2 linked regions of the Crateriforma conspicua genome follow. The protein of the gene in region 1 interacts with the protein of each later gene in a pairwise test. Links are inferred from orthologs where the notes say so. Each region holds a gene or a part of one and is shown on either strand. Other genes may lie near its edges.

What was found.
Region 2: the proteins of ileS (region 1) and Mal65_RS05820 interact in binary tests that used the Escherichia coli proteins (3 or more experiments, as listed by UniProt). The link is inferred for Crateriforma conspicua from one-to-one orthologs.

Annotation. Positions count from the first base shown.
Region 1 is NZ_CP036319.1:2,909,703-2,920,580, reverse strand. Bases 6,836-10,817 are described here. They hold ileS (isoleucine--tRNA ligase), read right to left. Parts: upstream 10,459-10,817; coding sequence 7,036-10,458; downstream 6,836-7,035. Other genes in these bases: Mal65_RS11080 (co-chaperone GroES), read right to left, coding at 10,778-10,817; purN (phosphoribosylglycinamide formyltransferase), read right to left, coding at 6,836-7,036. Outside these bases: Mal65_RS11105 (type I restriction endonuclease subunit R), read left to right, coding at 1-3,216; Mal65_RS11100 (NfeD family protein), read right to left, coding at 3,465-4,058; Mal65_RS11095 (NfeD family protein), read right to left, coding at 4,058-6,250; more of purN, read right to left, coding at 6,362-6,835; more of Mal65_RS11080, read right to left, coding at 10,818-10,878. UniProt on the Escherichia coli protein: Catalyzes the attachment of isoleucine to tRNA(Ile). As IleRS can inadvertently accommodate and process structurally similar amino acids such as valine, to avoid such errors it has two additional distinct tRNA(Ile)-dependent editing activities.
Region 2 is NZ_CP036319.1:1,575,246-1,585,095, reverse strand. The notes cover bases 2,317-5,270. They hold Mal65_RS05820 (sugar ABC transporter substrate-binding protein), read left to right. Parts: upstream 2,317-3,286; coding sequence 3,287-4,255; downstream 4,256-5,270. Other genes in these bases: Mal65_RS05815 (sugar ABC transporter ATP-binding protein), read left to right, coding at 4,255-5,270; Mal65_RS05825 (alpha/beta hydrolase), read left to right, coding at 2,317-3,193. In the rest of the region: Mal65_RS05835 (mechanosensitive ion channel family protein), read left to right, coding at 1-264; Mal65_RS27375 (methyl-accepting chemotaxis protein), read right to left, coding at 375-1,721; more of Mal65_RS05825, read left to right, coding at 2,027-2,316; more of Mal65_RS05815, read left to right, coding at 5,271-5,781; Mal65_RS05810 (ABC transporter permease), read left to right, coding at 5,778-6,737; Mal65_RS05805 (arylsulfatase), read left to right, coding at 6,815-8,656; Mal65_RS05800 (winged helix-turn-helix transcriptional regulator), read right to left, coding at 8,708-9,100; Mal65_RS05795 (enoyl-CoA hydratase/isomerase family protein), read left to right, coding at 9,269-9,850. UniProt on the Escherichia coli protein: Part of the ABC transporter complex RbsABC involved in ribose import. Binds ribose. Also serves as the primary chemoreceptor for chemotaxis.

The sequences.
Region 1 (10,878 bases):
CTTGATCGCGAGCCCAGCGATGTACTGTTCCGCAGCGACCTACGCGACTATCTTTCGAAGCGTTACGCCGCCGACAACATCACAGCGGGCGAAATCGATTCGATCCTTCGGCAACTGGACGCACTCAACGCCGCCGATCTTTACGACTCCAACAAAACGATCTGCAAATGGGTCTCGGACGGCTTCCTGCTGAAACGGGAAGACCGCGACCAGAAGGATCTCTACATCCAACTGATCGACTACTCAGAGTCGCCTTTCGCTCCGCGAAAGATGCGTTCGGAAGAAACTCCAGACGGGGAGAAGCTAGTTTCGCGGAGCGAAAGGCGACAATCTAGCGACATGATGCTCGCAGCCGAAGCCAGAGTTGGATACGAAGTCGACGACACGAACATCTATCGAATCGTCAGCCAACTGGAGATCGAAGGCCGCGAGCTGAGGATTCCGGATGGGATTCTCTACATCAACGGCTTGCCGCTGGTGGTGCTGGAGTTCAAGAGCGCGATCCGCGAGAACGCGACTTTGCACGACGCTTGGAAACAATTGACGATCCGCTACGCTCGCGATATTCCCGAACTGATGAAGTACAACGCCCTGTGCGTGATCAGCGACGGGGTAAACAACAAGATGGGTTCGCTGTTTGCGGACTACGAGTTCTTCTACACCTGGCAGAAAATCACGGGCGAAGAGTCCGCCACGCGAGACGGTATCGATTCGTTGCATACGATGCTGCAAGGATTGTTTGACCAACGGCGTTTGCGGCAGGTGATCCGGCACTTTATCTACTTTCCGGATGTTTCCAAGGCCGAAGTGAAGATCGTTTGTCGGTATCCGCAGTTCTACGCGGCTTGCAAGCTGTATGAACACATCCGGCAAGCTCGCAAGCCCGATGGCGACGGCAAGGGCGGCACGTACTTTGGCGCAACCGGCTGCGGCAAGAGCTTTACGATGCTGTTCCTGACGCGGCTGTTGATGAAGAGCCTCGAATTCGAGAGCCCTACGATCCTGCTGATTACTGACCGCACGGATCTGGACGATCAATTGTCGAAGCAGTTCACCAACGCCAAGAACTACATCGGCGATCAAACTGTCGTGAGCGTCGAAAGCCGCGATAAGCTCCGCGAGTTGCTGGCCGGACGCAAGAGCGGCGGCGTTTTCCTGACGACCATTCACAAGTTCACCGAAGACGCTCAGTTGCTGACCGAGCGCAGCAACGTGATCTGCATTTCCGACGAGGCGCATCGCAGTCAGATCAATCTGGACCAAAAGCTGAAGGTGACGGACAAGGGAGTGAAGAAGACTTACGGGTTTGCCAAGTACCTGCACGATTCGCTGCCCAATGCCACCTATGTCGGCTTTACCGGCACGCCCATCGACGCCACGCTCGATGTTTTTGGCGAGGTGGTCGATTCCTACACGATGACCGAGTCGGTGAAAGATGAGATCACCGTGCGGATCGTCTACGAGGGGCGAGCAGCCAGGGTGCTGTTAGACAACAAGAAGCTGGAGGAAATCGAAGCTTACTACCAGCGCTGCGCCGACGAAGGGGCCAGCGATTATCAGATCGAGGAGAGCAAGAAAGCCTCGGCCCAGATGAATGCCATCCTGGGCGATCCCGACCGCATCAAGGCTCTGGCCGCCGACTTTGTGGCTCATTACGAGAAACGAGTCGAAGAAGGTTCGACAGTCGAAGGCAAGGCGATGTTTGTGTGCAGCAAACGCGAGATCGCCTGGGACTTCTTCAAGGAAGTGATCGCTCTGCGTCCTGAGTGGAATGAAGTCCGCGAGTGTGCCGAGGGCATCCAACTGTCTGAGACCGAGCGCAAGAAGATCAAGCCGATGGAGCGGATCAAGATGATCATGACTCGCGGCAAAGATGACGACAAGGATCTGTACGACCTGCTGGGCAGCAAAGAGTATCGCGAAGAACTTGCACGCCAGTTCAAGGACGCGAAATCGAACTTCAAGATTGCGGTCGTCGTCGATATGTGGCTCACCGGATTTGATGTGCCCGAACTGGACAGCATCTACATCGACAAGCCGATCAAACGCCACAACTTGATTCAGACGATTTCCCGAGTGAACCGCAAGTTTGAATCGAAGCAAAAGGGTTTGGTGATCGATTACATCGGCATCAAGTCTCAGATGAATCTGGCGATGGCTCACTACAACAAAGCCGACGAGCGGAACATCGAGGACATCCAACAATCCGTCGTGACCGTGAAAGACCACCTGGACCTGCTTCGCCAGCTATTACAAAAGTTCGACACCTCGGACTATTTCAACGGCGATTCTGTCAGCCAGCTCGCTTGCCTCAATCGTGCGTCCGAATACGTCATGCTTACGGACAAGATCGAGAAGCGTTTCATGGCTTTGGTTCAGCGTATGAAAGCGGCCTATGACATTTGTTGTGGCAGCGAGGGCCTAACCCAGAGCGAGCGTGATCACATCCACTTCTATCTGGCCGTTCGCTCCATCGTGTTCAAGCTGACCAAGGGTAACGCCCCCGACGCCGCTCAGATGAACGCACGCGTCCGAGAGATGATCGCCGAAGCACTCAAGAGCGACGGAGTCGAAGAGATCTTCAGTATGGGCACGGTCGACGGCATCGACATCTTCGACGATGACTACCTCGCCAAGATCGAGAAGATCAAGCTGCCCAACACGAAGATCAAGTTGCTGCAGCAGTTGCTGGCCAAGGCGATTGAGGACTTCAAGAAGACGAATCGATCCAAGGGGATCGAGTTCAGTAAGAAGTTCCAATCACTGGTCGATCGCTACAACGAGCGGGACGAAGAAAGCGTGCTGGTCAGCGATGTAACGAGTGATTTCACTGATTACGTCACGGATGAACTTTTCAACCGGTTCGCGGAGCTAGCGAGAGAACTTGGTGATGAACGAGGTTCATTCGCAGACCTTGGAATCGACCTCGAAGAAAAAGCCTTCTACGACATCCTCAAAGCCCTCGCCATCAAGTACGACTTCACCTACCCCGAAGACAAGCTGATCGAACTATCCAAAGCCGTAAAGCTGGTCGTCGATGACAAAGTCAAATACACCGACTGGAGCCAGCGCGACGACATCAAAGCTGAACTCAAAGTCGATCTCATCCTCGTCCTAGCCGACCACGGCTACCCACCCGTTGACCGTGACGAGGTCTACAAAGAGATCTACGAGCAGGCCGAAAATTTTAAGAAGCACCGATCGAGACAATCGTAGGGCGACTCTTGCGATACTCAATCCGCTCATTTCGAACGATTCAACTACCGAAGTTCAAACCTGAATTCGCCAGCCTTTAGCCACGGCGAGCCTTCGAAGCTTTTCGCCAGTCTTATTCACGGCGCTGCTGCTGTGCGACGTAAAGTCAATCGCTACATGATCGGGGAACGGTTCGAAATCTCCGCTGGCGGGTCAATGCAGCGAATCGCCGCCTGCAATGGCGGTACCAACGTTGGTTCGAATTCAGCCTACTCAAAATCGTCCATGTCGAAGGACAAATCGGACGCCGCCGGAGAGTCGCGGTCGACGACATTGGGATCCGACGATTCGTCGGGCGTCGCTTTGAAACCTTCACCACGACGGACGCGGATTCGACCGCCGCTGATGTCGACCACGTGTACCGCCTTGCCGGCATCCACGGGGCCATCCAGACATGTGACGTCCAAGGCGTCGCCACCGATCCTGGCACGACCGCTTGGCAACAGATCCGTCAACGCATCACCGGATCGTCCGATCAAATCCGGATAGGCCACCCCCGATTCGGTCACCTTTTGCGGTCGCTGCGGATCGGCTTGACCGGGGCGTCGATTCAAAATGCGGCGTCCGATCGGCGTGTGTGGCCACAACTTGATCACCAGCATCAGCACCACCGGCGTCGACGCCATGATCACCAACGAATAAACCGTCCCCAAAAAAACGCTGTGCGAAAACGCGGTCACCAAACAGGCGACCGCCGATGCCACCGCCGCAACGCCTATTAGGCCACCGCTTGGAACCAGAAACTCCAGCACCAACAGCACGTAAAACAGGATCAACAGGCCGAAGGAGTAAGTGGATGCCATCACGTCGCTTCTTCGACCACGATCCGATTGCCCAAGACTTTGATCACGCGAACGGTCGCGCCGCGTTCGACCGCCTGGCCGTCGCTGACCACCGCCACGACGCGTTCACCGATCCTTGCTTTACCCGACGGCCGCAACGGCGTCATGGTCGTCCCGGTCTGTCCCAACAAGTCTTCGAAATGGGCCAAGCGTTCCTGCTGGTCGATCAACTGCGCATCGGGTTGTTCCATCACCAAGGTATTCAGCACCGGCAAATGCGGCATGAAGTAGCGTATCAGCGCGAACCCGGCCATCGTGCTGGCCAATCCGCCAAGTGCCATCCAAACGCTGCGGGTCAACACTTCGACCTGATACACGTTTCGCGGCACCACAAACGTCTGGCTCATCAAAACCACCGCCAACATCGTCAGCAGCAAACCGCCGATGCCAAAGACCCCCAGCCCAGGAACCACAAAAAACTCAATCGCGATACAAACCAACCCCAACACCAGAGCCAACAATTCCAACCATTCCGCGGTCCCGTTCAGATACTGGACCCAGAAAAAGAAACCGAAACAGATCATCGAAACGAAGCCGGGAATCCCCAGCCCCGGCGCACTCATTTCAGTCGACAGCATCATGAAGCCGATCATCAACGCCAGAAACGCCAGACCCTGACGACGGCCGATACTTTCGACCGCCCGCACGATGCCTCGGTCGGCCGCCGGTGCGGGCACCGCGGACAACCCGGCCTGTGCCGCCACCTGATCCAAAGACGATGCGATGCCATCGGCCAAACCCAACTGCACGGCTTGCTCCGCCGTCAGGCCGCTGGACAAATCGATCGCTTCGCCTTGCATCCAACGGTCACGTTCCAAATCCGGATCGTCGGCGTCGTCGACCAGTTGTTGCTGCGTCGCATACCGCACACGTCCGGTCTGTTTGTTGGTGTACCGGAACACCTGTCGTTGACGATCCAACAGCCCCATCAACAACCCGGCCGATCGGTTCGTTCGTCGGGCAATCAATTCGATCAATTCGCGTTGATCGGCCACCTGTTCCGGCTGGATCGAATCGGCACCGGGACCACCCAGCTTTGCATCGGGCGACAGATACAACGGCTTGCAAGCGGTGGCGATGATGGACGCATCACCGATGGCACGACCGGGAACAAAACCGACCACTCGTTGCAGCGGAGGCGTCGGGCTGGCAAACCATCCCGCCAACCCCATGCTTTCGCCGAAGCTACCACCGTCGGAATCCACCGAAACCAGCCAAGTGTTCACATCGCCGGATAAGGTCGCGTTCAAATTGCTTTGCCAACGCTGTGACTTGGCCGTCGTCACCGATCCGATCATTTCCAACAAGACGCCGCGTCGATCCGAGGCCCCGTCGTCAGTCGCCAAAGGACGCAATTCCCTTAGATCCAATCGACTGGCCAGGCTTTCGCGAATCTTCTGCGCGGTCGTTTCATCGTCGCGTCGTCCGGTCGCGATGACGTCGGTGGCCACACGCAGATCACGAAGCTGGACGGCAGACACCGACAACGCTTCGCCGGACGCTTTCCAGATGTCTTCTTCGATGACGTCGCCACTTTGCCGCATCGATTGCAATTCGTCGCCGGTCACCAGCGGTCGCCCGCCATCGGACGTGGTCAGACGCACCAATTCGCCATCCGGATCCACCAGAGCCGACACCAACGATTCGGGAAACAAACCGCGACGTTTGGCGATGGCTTGATAAGCGGCCTGGACCGTTTCGTCGATCGAATCTTGTTTCGAATCGAATCCGACCAACACGGCGTTGTTGGAAAGCATCAACCGTTCCACGGCCGCAAGCGGCAAGACCGCGTGCCGGGTGATTTGCCCGTCGACAAACGCGACGATCCGCAACCGACGGTAATCCGGTGAATTGATCCGGCGGGCCAGACGCAACGCTTCTTCGAATTCCGTTTGCACGTCTGACGCGGATTCGCGAAAGGCAAGAACGACGGTGCGACGGGAATCGCTGGGGGTGGATTGTGCCAACTGATCCAAGCCGGCCAAGACGTCATCAACCAGCCCACGCGAAAACGGGGGTGCGATGTCGATCCAGACGCCTTGCCCCGCTGTGGGGTCGATGTCGTCGCTATTTTGCGCAGAAATAGCCGACGAAAGCCCGATGGCCCCGATGATCCAAACCGCAATCACGATCGTTCGACGAACAACGCCCATGACCGACTTTGTTTTATAAATCCATGACGTGCACCCGATGACGGACCGACCGGCATCGACCGGTGCAACGTGTGCGACACGTCAAACACAGTCTGCGGGGGTGCGTTTTCCCTACTGACGCATTGTATCGCGACCGCCAGTGGGTTCGCCGGAATGACGCCAATCCTGGTGTACCATTCGGATCGCTTCGGGCAAAGCTTGGCATTCCTGCTGAAAGACTCGGTCGGCCAACGCGTCGGCGTCATCCCCCGGCCGTACCGGACAGCTTCGCTGCCACAGAATCGGCCCATTGTCGTAATGGTTGTCGACAAAATGGACGGTGCATCCGCTGATCCGCACCCCACGGTCGATGGCCGCCTGATGCACTCGGTGACCATACATTCCCTGGCCGCCGAAAGCGGGCAACAGCGACGGATGGATGTTGATCACCCGATTTTCGAAATCCGTGGGGATCAAAACGTGTTTCAAGAACCCCGCCATGACGACCAGCTCCGCGCCGGCGTCTCGGCACGGATCAAACATCGCCCGACAGTATTCCTGGGGGTCGGGATGATCCGATTTGCGAACCACGCGGGTGGTGATGCCCGCCGATTCCGCGATCTGCAGTCCTTTCAAACCGCTTCGGCTGCCGATCACCAATCGAAAATCGATCGGCAATCCGGATTCATCGCGGTGCCGGATCAGGTTGGCCAGCGTCCGTCCGCTGCCGCTAAGGAACACCGCCACACGCAAAGGTTCGTCGACGCCGGGACGATCGGAATCCGGTGGCGATTGTCCTGCATTCATCAGCCGTCAACCTTTCGCACGTACACCGATCCCAAGTCCGACTTCGCGGCATCGACGCCATCCAACGCGGACGTGGTCAATGCGTCGGCCAAGGTTTCGCCCTTGATCAATTCGGCGTGTGCATCGATCGCCGCGTTGACATCATCGTCATCGCTGACGATGCCGATTTCGATGCGGTCGGTATAGTTGCAATCGATGCGTTTACGTTCGTTCTGCACCACGCGGATCAAGTCCTTTGCGGCACCTTCGCGACGCAATTCATCGGTGACCTCGGTGTTCAGCACCACGACGCACTCGCGTCCCTGGGCGGCCGCCCAGCCGTCGCGTGCCTGCAATCGGACTTCGATGTCATCGTTGTCCAACTCCACCGATCCATCGCCCAGCGACAGCGTGACCTTTCCGTCACGCTGCAGAAGGGCCAGCAATTCATTCCCGTCGGCTTGGGCCAACGCCTTCTTCACTGCGGGGACTTGTTTGCCGACCTTGGGCCCCAAGCGTTTGAAGTTCGGCACAACCGTGTATTGGACATACTGATCGCCCTCGGTCGTGTATTCGACTTGCTTGACGTTCAATTCTTCCTTCACCAATGCGTCATGACTCTGCAGCCACTGCACCCGGTCGTCACTGGCCAAGACGACTTCGACTTTCGACAGCGGCAAACGTACCTTCAACTTCGCATCGGCGCGGGCACTGCGTCCCATCGACGCAATTTCACGCAGCAGCGACATCGAATCGGTCAGGTTGGCATCGATTCGTGACGAGTCCGCTTGGGGATAGTCGCACAAGTGCACGCTGGCCGCTGCGGTGTCGCCGAACGGTTCGGCCAAGCGGCGCCACAACGTTTCGGCGATGAACGGCACGAACGGCGCGATCAGCCGGCTGACCTGCAACAGCGATTCGTACAATGTCCAATACGCGTCATGCTTGTCGGCCGAATCTTTGTCCGACGCCCAGAAACGATCGCGGCTGCGACGGACGTACCAGTTGCTAAGCCCGTCCACCAAGTGCGTGATGGCTTCGCAAGCGTTGTAATTGTCCAGCGCATCCATCCGCTCGGTCACGGTCTGGATCGTCTGGTTCAGTTCCGACAGGATCCAGCGATCAATTTCGCTGCGTTGATCGGCCGGACGATACGTCGGTGCCGACGCCAAGCTTTGGGGGCTCAGATTCGCATCGGCCGCGGTCGCCACCGTTGGATCGAAGCCGTCGATTTCGGCATAGATCATGAAAAAGCTGTACACGTTCCAAAGCCGTAACAAGAATTCGGGGATCGAATCCTTGATGGCTTGCTCGCGATACTGGATCGCCGTCCAAGGCGTCTGGCCGCTGAAGAAGAACCATCGCAGGGCATCGGCACCGTAGCGGTCAAAGATCTCATCGGGTTCGCGATAATTCTTTTCCGACTTCGACATCTTCTTGCCGTCTTCGCCCAGCATCAGCCCCAGCACAATGCAGTTGCGATACGGATGCGGATACGGCAGATCGGGCTGCAACGATTGCCCGGTCGGTTGATGTCCTTCGGCGACCAACGAACCGCCTTCGCCGAACAGCATCGTGCTGATCGCCAGTTGACTGTAAAACCAACCTCGCGTCTGGTCCAAAGCTTCGCTGATGAAATCGGCCGGGAATTGATCGGCAAACAGATCGTCGTTTTGATGTGGCCATCCGTACTGGGCGAACGGCATCGCGCCGCTGTCGTACCAGCAATCGATGACCTCCGGCACACGCCGCATCCGTGCACCGTCGGCGAACGGCGAATCGTAGGTAACGTCGTCGATGTACGGCTTGTGCACTTTCAAGTGTTCCGACAAATCCGGGTCAGCCGCTTTGGCTTTTTCCCACGACTGTGTTCCGTCGACGCCCGGTTTGGCCAACAGTTCGTCATAGCTGCCGATCGCTTCACCACGCCCGGTCGATTCGCAAACCCAGATCGGCAGGGGCGTACCCCAGTACCGCTCGCGCGACAGTGCCCAGTCGACGTTGGACGCCAAGAAGTTGCCGAATCGGCCGTCGCGGATGTGTTCGGGTTGCCAACCGATCGCGGCGTTGTTCTTCAGCATCAAGTCTTTGAACTTGGTCGTGCGGATGAACCAACTTTGACGCGGATACTGGATCAACGGGTCGCTGCTGGCACGCCAACAGAACGGATACTCGTGCAGGTATTGATCCAACAGCAACAGCCGGCCACGTTCCTTCAGCATGCGTGAAAGCGGTTTGTCGGCGTCTTTGACCCAAACACCCACCACCGAATCCAGCGCGGCATCGCCGGCGACTTCGGAGGTGAATTTGCCGTCCGGTCCGACGGCGCACAACAATTCCGGACGGCTGTCGTCGGTGAAACGCAACCGTTGTTGGACCAGAACCTCGTGGTCGACTTCACCAAAGGCGGGCGCCTGGTGGACCAAACCGGTACCGCTGTCGGTGGTAACAAAATCGGCTTCGACCACACGCCAGTACAACGATTCGCTGCCGCCGTCGATCAGCTTGCCTTGAGGGTCGCCCAGTTTGTTCTTGTAAAAATCGAACGGCGGTTCGTAACGCAAACCGATCAGTTCATCGCCGCCGACGGTACCGATGACCGGCAGTTCGCGTTTCAGTTTGCCGGCGATCGTTTCGACCAAGTCGCTGGCGATGACCAATTCGCTGTCGGTTTCGTCGTCGCGACAAATGCTGTACGTCAAATCCGGATGCACCGCGGCGTACATGTTGCTGGGCAGCGTCCAGGGCGTCGTGGTCCAGACGACCAAGTTGCGTCCCGGATGGTCGACCAGCGGGAACAGAACGTAAACGCTGGGGTCGGCCACCTCTCGGTACCCTTGCCCGACCTCGCCGGCCGAAAGCGCCGTTCCGCCTTGGGCCCACCACCACACGATCTTGTGACCTTGATACAGCAGTCCGCGATCGAACAGGTTTTTCAGACTCCACCAAACGCTTTCGACATAGCTTTGGTGATACGTCACATAGGCATCATCCAGATCGACCCAGAAACCCAGACGCCGAGTCAACTGTTGCCACTGTTGGATGTAGCGAAAGACGCTTTGTTCACATTTTTGGATGAACGGTTCGACGCCGTAGGCTTCGATTTCTTCCTTGCTGTGGATACCCAGGTCCTTGCCGACTTCGACTTCGACCGGCAAACCGTGGGTGTCCCAACCGGCTTTGCGTTGGCAACGCAGGCCCTTCATCGTCTGATATCGGGGAAACACGTCCTTGATCGAACGCGTCAAACAGTGTCCCGGGTGGGGCAGCCCGTTGGCGGTCGGCGGGCCTTCGAAGAAAACGAACGAATCGGCGTCTTTGCGACGCGAAAGCGACTGGGCATAGATGTCGTTCTGGTCCCAGAATTCCAGCACTTCTTGCTCAAGCGACGGAAAGTTCGGGCTGCCGTTGGGGGCGCGAAACGGACTGGCGGAATCGGACATCGGGGTTCAGGCATCCAGGCTGCGAAGCGGTAAAGCCCCATGTTTTAGATGCCTGGCGGCTGTTTCGTCAGCCCCGGACTTCATCGGCACCGGGCGGAATCGTGTCGTCGGCGACCCAGAAGTATCGCCATGGGCGGCGGACTGCGAGTTGATGACGGTGGGTCAACCCCGGCGGAAACGCGGCGCCGGTAAAGAAGGCTCGGTCGGCCGGCGGACTTTAAAAGAAAGGAGACGACCCGCGATCTGGCGGTTCACTCGGGGCCGGTCCGAATTGCCGCCAGCAGACACCAGCGATGACTCGGATCCACGTGCTGGTGGACTATTCGGCAGGCGGGTCGCGGCGGAACACCGCCACCACATCTTCCACCGGGATCACGAACAACTGGTTGTCGTGCTCCAAATCCACCGGGATCGCGTTTT
Region 2 (9,850 bases), 1.3 Mb from region 1 along the record:
GGCATTCGCACGGTCGAAGTGTTCGCCAATGAGTTTGCCAACTCCAGCATCAATTTCGAAGTCGCGTGGTGGACCGGTGCCAAGCCGATCGACATTCGCCGCAGTCGTGACCAAGTCGTCGCAGCAATCAAACGGGCCCTGGACGAATCGGATATCGAGATTCCATTCCCCTATCGCACGCTGACCTTCAAAGACGATCGCATCGCCGCTTCCCTGGTCGGCATGTCGGGGTCGAACGCGGCGGCCTCCGGTGCAAGCACCTGATACACCATTCTTTCGCGCAAAAAAGATGCGGCAGCAGGGACCCGGTGCGATCACCTACTGCCGCTTCCCCTGCAATGGTTCAGCGTTCAAATTCTGTTGGCCGGACGGGCCTAGCTGTTGCAGCCGACCAATTCGTCGGCGGCCGAACTGAGCTGCGAAATCACCACGTTTTGCTCTTCGACCGATGCCGCAACGCCGGTCGTGTTGTCGCTGACTTCGCCGACACTGTTGGCGATACATTCGATGGCCGAAACCACTTGTCCGATGCTGAACTGGATTGTTTCGACGTTCTTGCGAATCTCCGACGTCGCCTTGCCGGTTTGATTGGCCAGTTCCTTGACCTCGCTGGCAACCACGGCGAAACCGCGTCCTGATTCCCCCGCTCGTGCGGCTTCGATGGTCGCGTTCAGGGCCAACAGATTCGTTTGGTCGGCCAGATCCTGGATCGTGTCGATGATTTCGCCGATCGTTTCGCTGCTGCAATTCAAGTCCTTGACCAAATCGGTCGCGTTCTTGGTGTTTACATCGGCGTCTTTGGCCAACCCGGCGGTGCGAGTGATTCGCTCGCTGATCTCGGCGATCGCCTGTGACATCTCCGAAACGCTGCTGGCGATGGAGTTACCCAACGATTCCGATTGATTCTTGGAATGAACTTGATCGGTAATGTCGCTGACGTTCTTCACCACGCGGGTCACGTTGCCGTCGTTATCAAAGACGGGATTGTAGGCACCGCTGAGCCAAATCTCTTGACCGTGTTTGTTCACACGTCGGAATTCGCCTTGCTGGAATTCACCACGAGCCAGACGTTCCCAAAAACGTGCGTACTCCGCGGTCGCGGCATCTTCGGCCGGCATGAACATGCGATGGTGCTTGCCGCGGATTTCTTCCAGCGAGTATCCGGTGGTTTGCAAGAACAGCGAATTGGCGTGCAGGATCGTACCGTCCGGCTTGAATTCAATCATTGCCTGTGAACGGTTCTGGATGTCGGCCTGGATCATCCGCGCCTTGGTAACGTCGGTCGCCAATTTGATGATCTTGATGACCTGTCCGGAGTCGTCCATCACCGGATTGTATGTCGCTTGAATCCAGATCTCGCGGCCGCCGCGACCGTAACGCTGGAACAGATCGCTGTGGAAGTTTCCGGCGCGAAGCTTTTCCCAGAACTGACGGTATTCATCGGATCCGGCGTATTCGCTGTCGACGAACATCCGGTGATGCTTGCCCTGGATTTCCGACAAGGTGTATCCCACCGTGTCTAGGAAGTTTTTGTTGGCCTTCAGGATGGTTCCGTCCGGTTCAAATTCGATCACCGCTTGCGAACGGTGCAACGAATTCATGATCTGAGACAGATCAACAAACTGATCCGCGTCGATGTCCAACGTCGCGGTGGCGGAATCCAACATGTCTGCCTGCGATACGTTTTCGCTTGCGTTGTTGGACCAGTTCAACAATTTCATCTTTCACCCTTGTGTCTAACGCACCCGGCCGACGCAAATCCGCGTCCCCCGATGCTTGCCTGCACTGTCACTGCTGGGACCCTTGGTCGACAAATCGTCGCGGTCAAATCGTTTTGACGGCGAAGCTTGACTTTTCAAAAAAGACACCCGTGGCAAGTTGAAAACCGAGCCATCGCAGAGCACGAAAACGCTCGCTTTGAGCGTGTGGTAGAATCCGCCTCCCCGGCGGAAGCGGTCGAGGTCCGGTAGACTCATTTCCTGGTGGCCGCCCGGTTTCATTCATGTTGTTCCATAGGACCTATCCCATGTTGCCCCGACAAATGCCGCGGATCCTGGCGTGCCTTTGCTTGACCGGCCTGGCCGCGTTGTCCTCCGCCCAAGCCCAAAGTGACCGCCCACGGATTTCGTTGTCGGCGGTACTCGATCGCGACGACTCGGATTCCGATGGGGCGGTGACCGCCACGGAATTCAGTGGCCCCAAAGCGTTGTTTCGGCGACTGGACACGAACGGTGACGACAAGATCGACAAGGCGGACTTTGCCGACAGTCACTCGGGCGCTTCGGCACGTGGGCGTCGCCAAATTCCCGGCACGCGTTTGGTGAAAGACGTGGTCTTTGGCCAGGGGGGCGGTCGCGACTTGAAGCTTCACTTGGTGCTGCCTGACCCGCCGGCCGATGCGCCGACGCCGCTGATCGTCTGGATCCACGGCGGTGGATGGATGGGGGGAAACAAAGAAGGTGGCGTGGGGCGTCTTTCCCGCTGGGTCAAAGAAGGCTTTGCCGGCGCGACGATCGAATACCGTCTGACCGGCGAGGCTGCTTTTCCGGCGCAAATCCATGACTGTAAGTGCGCGATCCGTTTCTTGCGTGCCCATGCGGACAAGTACAACCTGGATCCAAGTCGAATCGCCGTCGCGGGCAGTTCCGCCGGTGGCCACTTGGTTGCATTGCTGGGGACATCCCGCGGAGCCGACAATTTGGAAGGCGACGGCGGTTGGAACGACCAGCGCAGCGACGTCCAAGCGGTCATCGATCTGTACGGCCCCACCGACTTTCAGATCTTCGTGACCACCCCGGGATATGAAAGCCACAACCGCGATCAATCGCCGGAGTCGCGTCTGCTGGGTGGTGGGATCGTGACCGAAAATCCCGAAGGCATCCGCCGTGTGAATCCCATCACTTACATCGATCCCAAAGATCCGCCTTTCTTGATCATCCACGGTTCGGCCGATCGCGTGGTCCCGGCCAACCAAAGTGAAGCTTTGCACGCGGCGTTGAAAAAGGCCGGCGTCAAATCAAAGTTGCACATCATTGCAGGCGCCGGACATGGCGGTGCCGGCTTCGGCGAACCCAAAATCCAAGAAATGCAAATGCAGTTCTTGCGTGACACGTTGTTGAAAACTCAACACGCCGACGACACGCCTGCCGATTCGGATGCCGTCGATGTGGACTCCCCGTCGAAAGACCGTTGACATCCGGTCGGGTGGTTTGCTGCGTCTGCAACGTGGTTGCTGTATTCTGTCAGACCGAAATGTTTGGCAGGCTGTCTATCGGGATTCGCAACGATGAAACGCAAGTTCGGGCTGGTGGTTTTGGTGGTCGCATTGGCGGGATGCCGACCGAGTAGCACCACGACATCAACAGACGCTGACGGCACCGGCGATAACGGCAAGCCGCGCGTCGCTTTGATCATGAAATCGTTGGCCAACGAGTTCTTTTCCACGATGGCCGACGGCGCACAGGCGCATCAAGAAGAAAACGCCGACGACTACGCGTTGATTGTTAACGGAATCAAAGACGAACGTGACCTTAGCCGCCAAGTCGCCTTGGTCGAAGAAATGGTCAGCAGCAACGTCGACGCGATCGTGATCGCCCCGGCGGATTCCAAAGCACTGGTCCCCGCACTGCGACGTGCCCAACAGGCCGGTGTGGTGGTCGTCAACATCGACAATCGCTTGGACGCGGACGTGTTGAAGACCGAAGGCATCACGATCCCCTTTGTCGGCCCCGATAACCGCGCCGGCGCAAAGAAGGTCGGCCAGTACTTGGCGAACCAGTTAAATGGTGGCGATCAAGTGCTGGTGTTGGAAGGCATCCGAACCTCCTTCAACGCCCAACAACGTCGCGAAGGTTTTCAGCAGGCGATGGCCGAAGCGGGTGTCGAGATCGTGGACAGCCAATCGGCCGAATGGGAAATGAGCAAGGCCAACACGATCGCTTCGTCCATGCTAAGCGAACATCCGAATGCCAAAGCCATCTTGGCCGCCAACGACAGCATGGCGTTGGGGGCCGTCGCCGCGGTCCGCAGTGCGGGGCGATCCGATGACGTGATGATCGTCGGTTTTGACAACATCAGTGCCGTGCAACAAGCGATCATCGATGGAAAGATTTTGGCCACCGCGGACCAGCATGGTGACCAACTGGCCGTCTTTGGGATCGAAGCCGCGCTGAAAATGCTGCGTGATCCCGACACCAAACCGGAAGACGTCGAAACGCCCGTGGATTTGATCCACCAACAAACACTGACGCCGTGATGACGTCTTCGCCGGACTTGTTCACAGCCCGGGGGCTGTGCAAACGCTACGGCCGCGTGACCGTCCTAAAAGACTGTGATGTCGCGATTCGCGGGGGTGAAATCCATGCGTTGCTGGGCGCCAACGGCGCGGGCAAAAGCACACTGGTGCGAATGATGGCAGGGCTGTTGGAACCCACCGCCGGCAGCATGCAACTGGATTCGAACGACTACGCCCCCAACAGCAAACGCGACGCGGAAATTGCCGGCGTCGAAATCGTCCAACAAGAATTGAACCTGATCGCGACCCTTTCGGTCGCCGAAAACTTGATGCTGGCACGTCTGCCGTCGATCGGTGGTGTGATCCGGCGTGGACCGTTGAAGGATCGTTCCAGGGCGGCACTGGATCGCGTCGGCTTGAACGATGTTCCAGTGGACACACCGGTCGCGAAGCTGGGGGTCGGCAAACAACAAATGGTGGAGATCGCCGCGGCGCTGGATCGCAAGTGTCGCATCTTGATCTTGGACGAACCGACCGCTGCGTTAAGTGCCGCTGAATCGGCAACCTTGTTTCGATGGCTGAACAAACTGCGTGACGCAGGCGTGGGCATCGTTTATATCAGCCACCGTTTGGACGAAGTCGCGCAACTTGCCGACCGGATCACCGTGCTGCGTGACGGCCAAAAAATCGGCACCTTCGACGCGACGGAATGTTCGACCGATCGCATGGTGGAATTGATGAGCGGCGATGGCGGCTCGGACGATTCCGCCTTGCATCCGTCACGACGACAAGTCGACACGGTGCTGCGTGTCGATGCATTGACCGGCGGCCTCGTCGATCGCGTTTCCTTCAATGTCAACCGTGGCGAACGTTTGGGGATCGCCGGGCTGGTCGGTTCAGGTCGAACGGAACTTTTGCGGTTGATCTTCGGTGCCGATGTCGCCACGTCGGGCAACGTCTACTTGCGTGATGATGCCACTGCGTACCGCTTTCGTCATCCGCGTCAGGCGGTCGCCGCTGGCATCGCGATGGTCACCGAAGATCGGAAGGACAACGGTCTGTTGCTGTCCAAATCGATCCAATTCAACACGACTTTGGCATCGCTTCGACATCGCTTTGCAACCACTGGCATGGTCCGCGGCCGAATCGAACGATCCGCCACACAAACACAGTGTGACCAGTTGGATATTCGTTGCCACACGATCGACCAAAGCGTGGGAACGCTTAGCGGCGGCAATCAGCAAAAGGTGGCGATCGCCAAATGGTTGGTCCGCGATGCCGATGTCTTCCTGTTTGATGAACCCACGCGTGGAATCGACGTTGCCGCCCGACGCAGAATCTATCGACTGATCGATACGCTGGCCAAAGACGGCAAAGGTGTCGTGATTGTCAGCAGTGACCTGGAGGAACTTTTGGAAACTTGTGATCGCATCGCCGTCATGTCGGCCGGACGATTGATGGAGACGTTTGAACGTAACGATTGGTCGCACGATCAAATCATGCAAGCCGCGTTTTCCGGATACCGAAACCAGGAGGCCGGGGCATGATGCCGAAACACGTTCGCAATGTGCTGGTCCAGTACGGTGGTCTGTTGGCCGTCTTGGCGGTGATCGTCGCGGTGTTCAGCTTTCAAAGCCAGAATTTTTTCCAGCATTCCACGTTGGTTTCCATCGCCAACCAGATCCCCGATCTGACCTTCATTGCGGTCGGCATGACGCTGGTGCTGATTGTGGGCGGAATCGATTTGTCGGTCGGTTCTTTGCTGGCACTTTCATCGGCGGTCTTGGGTTCGCTGATGGTTGACCATGATTGGTCTTTGGGAACCGCCGCCGTGCTGTGCTTGGCCACCGGCGCCGCTTGTGGACTGGTCAACGGCGCGATCGCGATTGGTTTTCGGATCCCATCGTTCATCGTCACGCTCGGGATGTTGGAAATGGCTCGCGGGGCGACCAAAGTGGTGACCGATTCGCAAACGAAATATATCGGATCAGCCGTGGAAGCCATCGGACAACCGTTGCCAGGCCTGTTGCTGTCGCCTGCATTCCTGGCCGCACTGGCTTGCGTCACCGCGGGACAATTCTTGCTGACCCGAACGGTTTTCGGTCGGTATTGCGTGGCGATCGGCACCAATGAAGAAGCCGTGCGAATGTCGGGCATCCGCACCGCACCGTATGCGATGACCGTCTTCGTCATCAGCGGGCTGATGTGCGGCATGGCGGCGCTCGCCCAAACATCACGTCTGTCGTCGGCCGACCCCAACGCCGCGATCGGTATCGAGTTATCCGCCATCGCCGCATGCGTCATCGGAGGCACCAGTTTAATGGGCGGTCGCGGCAGCGTGATCAGTTCATTCATTGGGGTGCTGATCATCGCTGTTTTGCAAACGGGGCTGGCACAGATCGGCGTCTCTGATGCCAACAAACAAATCATCACCGGTGCCGTCATCGTCATCGCTGTCCTGTTGGATGCCCTGCGTTCGCGGTGGGACCCGACCCGACCATAAGCCGATCTCCGGTCAGACCTCTGCACCAACCTTTCGCCAGACTTTCCGTTCCCCCACCTTCCAGCCCCCATCCCGCCATGAATCGAATCATTCCGCACCTGGCAACCGTGCTGTTGATGGCGTACCCGATCGCCGCCGCCCCTTTGCATGCCACGGCGAACGAAGCCAAACCCAACGTGATCGTCATCATGACCGACGACCAGGGTTATGGTGAATTTTCGTGCCATGGAAACCCCATCGTTCAAACCACCAACATCGACAAGTTGGCATCACAAAGCATTCGCTTGACCGACTTTCATGTCGCCCCGATGTGCACGCCGACTCGTGGGCAATTGATGACGGGCTTGGACGCATTTCGCAACGCGGCGATCAACGTCAGCAGTGGACGCACCCTGCTGCGACACGATGCCAAAACCATCGCCGACGTGTTTGGCAACGCCGGATACCGGACTGGTATCTTTGGCAAGTGGCACCTGGGCGACAACTATCCGTTCCGCCCCGAAGACCGCGGGTTTGATGAAGCCGTTTGGTTTCCGTCGTCACACATCAACAGTGTCCCCGATTACTGGGACAATGATTACTTCGATGACGTCTATATCCACAATGGAAAGCGTGAACGTTACAACGGTTACTGCACCGACGTGTTCTTTGATGAAGCCCAGAAGTGGATCGGCCAAGACGCCGATCAACCGTTCTTCGCCTACATCGCGACCAACGCGGCTCACTGGCCCTGGTTCGTTCCTGATCAGTATCGCCAACCGATTCGCGACGCGATCGGACAGCATCCTGAAGTCGTCGACCATTTGTCGGAAACCAAGATTGAATCGCTGGTCAGCTTTCTGGCGATGGGCGCCAACATCGATGACAACGTTGGCGGTTTGGACCGGTTCCTGACGGAAAAAGGACTATTGGAAAACACGATCATTGTTTTTCTGACGGACAACGGCAGCACGATGGGGCCGGACTATTTCAATGCCGGTATGCGTGGCAAGAAAACACAACTGTGGGAAGGCGGCCACCGTGTGCCTTGCTTCATCCGCTGGCCCGCTGGCCCGATCGCAAACCCCAAGGACGTCGACGAACTTTGTCAGGTGCAAGACCTGCTGCCCACGCTGGCGGACTTGGCCGGTATCGCCAACGTTCCCGACGAATTGGACGGCATCAGTTTGGCGCCGCTGATTCGCGGCCAGCGTGAATCATTGGACGACCGCATGCTGGTGATCAACTACAGTCGAATGCCGACGTTCAAGGTCGGATTCACCAAAGGCAATCCGGCGGTGCCGCAAAAGAATGGTGCCGGTGTGCTGTGGAAACAGTGGCGTTTGCTGGAAAACCGACAGCTTTACAACATCGACAACGATCCCCACCAAGATCACAACGTCGCCGCCCAGCACCCGAAAGTGGTTGCAAAGATGCGGTCACATCTGGATCAGTGGTGGGATGGCGTGAAAGATGATGTCAACACACCGCAGCGTGTCGTGATCGGCAGCGACCAGGAAAACCCGATGTTGCTGACCGCCTGTGAATGGCTGGACGTTTTTGTCGATCAGCAAATTCAGGTCCGTCATGCGGTGCTGAAAGATGGCGTCTGGCATCTGAACGTCGCCCAAGCGGGCACCTATGAATTGGAATTGCGACGTTGGCCACGTGAATCCAAGTTCCGCTTGCAAGCCGCTGTGCCGGAAACCCCGGTCACCGATGGCGTTTATGTGGCGGGCAAATCGTTACCGATCCATTCGGCGCGTCTGCGAATCGCAGACACTGAAACCAAACTGATGCCCGACGACGACGGCCAATCGTTTACAACCAGTGTCCAGTTGAACGAGGGCCCGCTTGAACTGCAGGCGACTCTATTGGACGCCCAAGGCGATCCCATCTGCGGTGCCTATTACGTTTACGTCAATCGTCGGACACCCTAGAAGTGACGGTCTTCACGGCGGCAATCTTGGCGGGCGATCCGGTGTCATCGGTCATCGCCCGCCCCCATCTTCTTCGGCGATTGCCAATTCCCGATTCTTTAACAGCGGCAATGCGTGGGCTTCGCCCCAAGCCTTCAAGGCGTACAGGATTGGCTCCAGTGACTTTCCTTCCTCGGTCAATTCATATTCCACGCGCGGCGGGACTTCCGCGTACACGATGCGGTTGATCAAGCCGACGTCTTCCAATTCGCGAAGCTGTTTCGTCAGCATGCGTTGGGTCACGCAGCCGATTTTGCGTTTCAGTTCACTGAACCGCAGGCGACCGTCCAGCAAGTAGAAAAGCACGATCCCTTTCCACTTGCCGCCGATCAATTCCAGCGTTGCTTCAACTGGACAGGCCGGCAACACATAGCTGGAGTGCCGCGATTTCCCATTAGTATCCATTGTGTGCCTACAGGCCGTAAATGTGCGTTCTTGCTCTGTGGTGACTTACACATACTATCAATGCGTACTCACAAAGCGAGTGCGTTTTTGCGGTTTCATCGCTCGACCCGCAAACGCAGAAACGACGTCACCGTTGATCCACGGAACCAGTCACCGCAGGGAATCACGATGGGCTACGACAACTTTTCGACCTTCCACACTTCGCAAGACGGGGCCGTTCTAACGGTCACGTTCGACAGCCCACCGGTCAACGTTCAAGGCATACCGATGCTAGACGACTTGAACCGGCTGGCCGAATTGCTTGAACGAGACCGCGGCATCAAAGTCGTTGTATTCCAGTCGGCGCATCCGGAAATCTGGGTCTGCCATGCGGACACCCATTTCTTGAAAGACATGTCCATCGATGCCGTGGATCGCCAGGACGTGAAACTGCTGTACCTGCAAGAGGTTTTGCAACGAATCAGCGAAGTTCCCCAGGCGACCATCGCCAAGATCGAAGGGTTCGCCCGCGGCGGTGGCCATGAGTTTGCGTTGGCATGCGACATGCGATTCGCCGCTCGGGGAAAAGCAACGTTCATGCAAATGGAAGTGGCGATGGGGATTTTGCCGTGCGGTGGTGGTGCGTCGCGAATGGCCCGTCAAGTCGGTTTGGGTCGTGCACTGGAGATCATCTTGAGTGCCCAAGACTTTGATGCCGACCAAGCCGAAGCCTATGGCACCATTAACAAAGCACTCGACCCCGATGACATC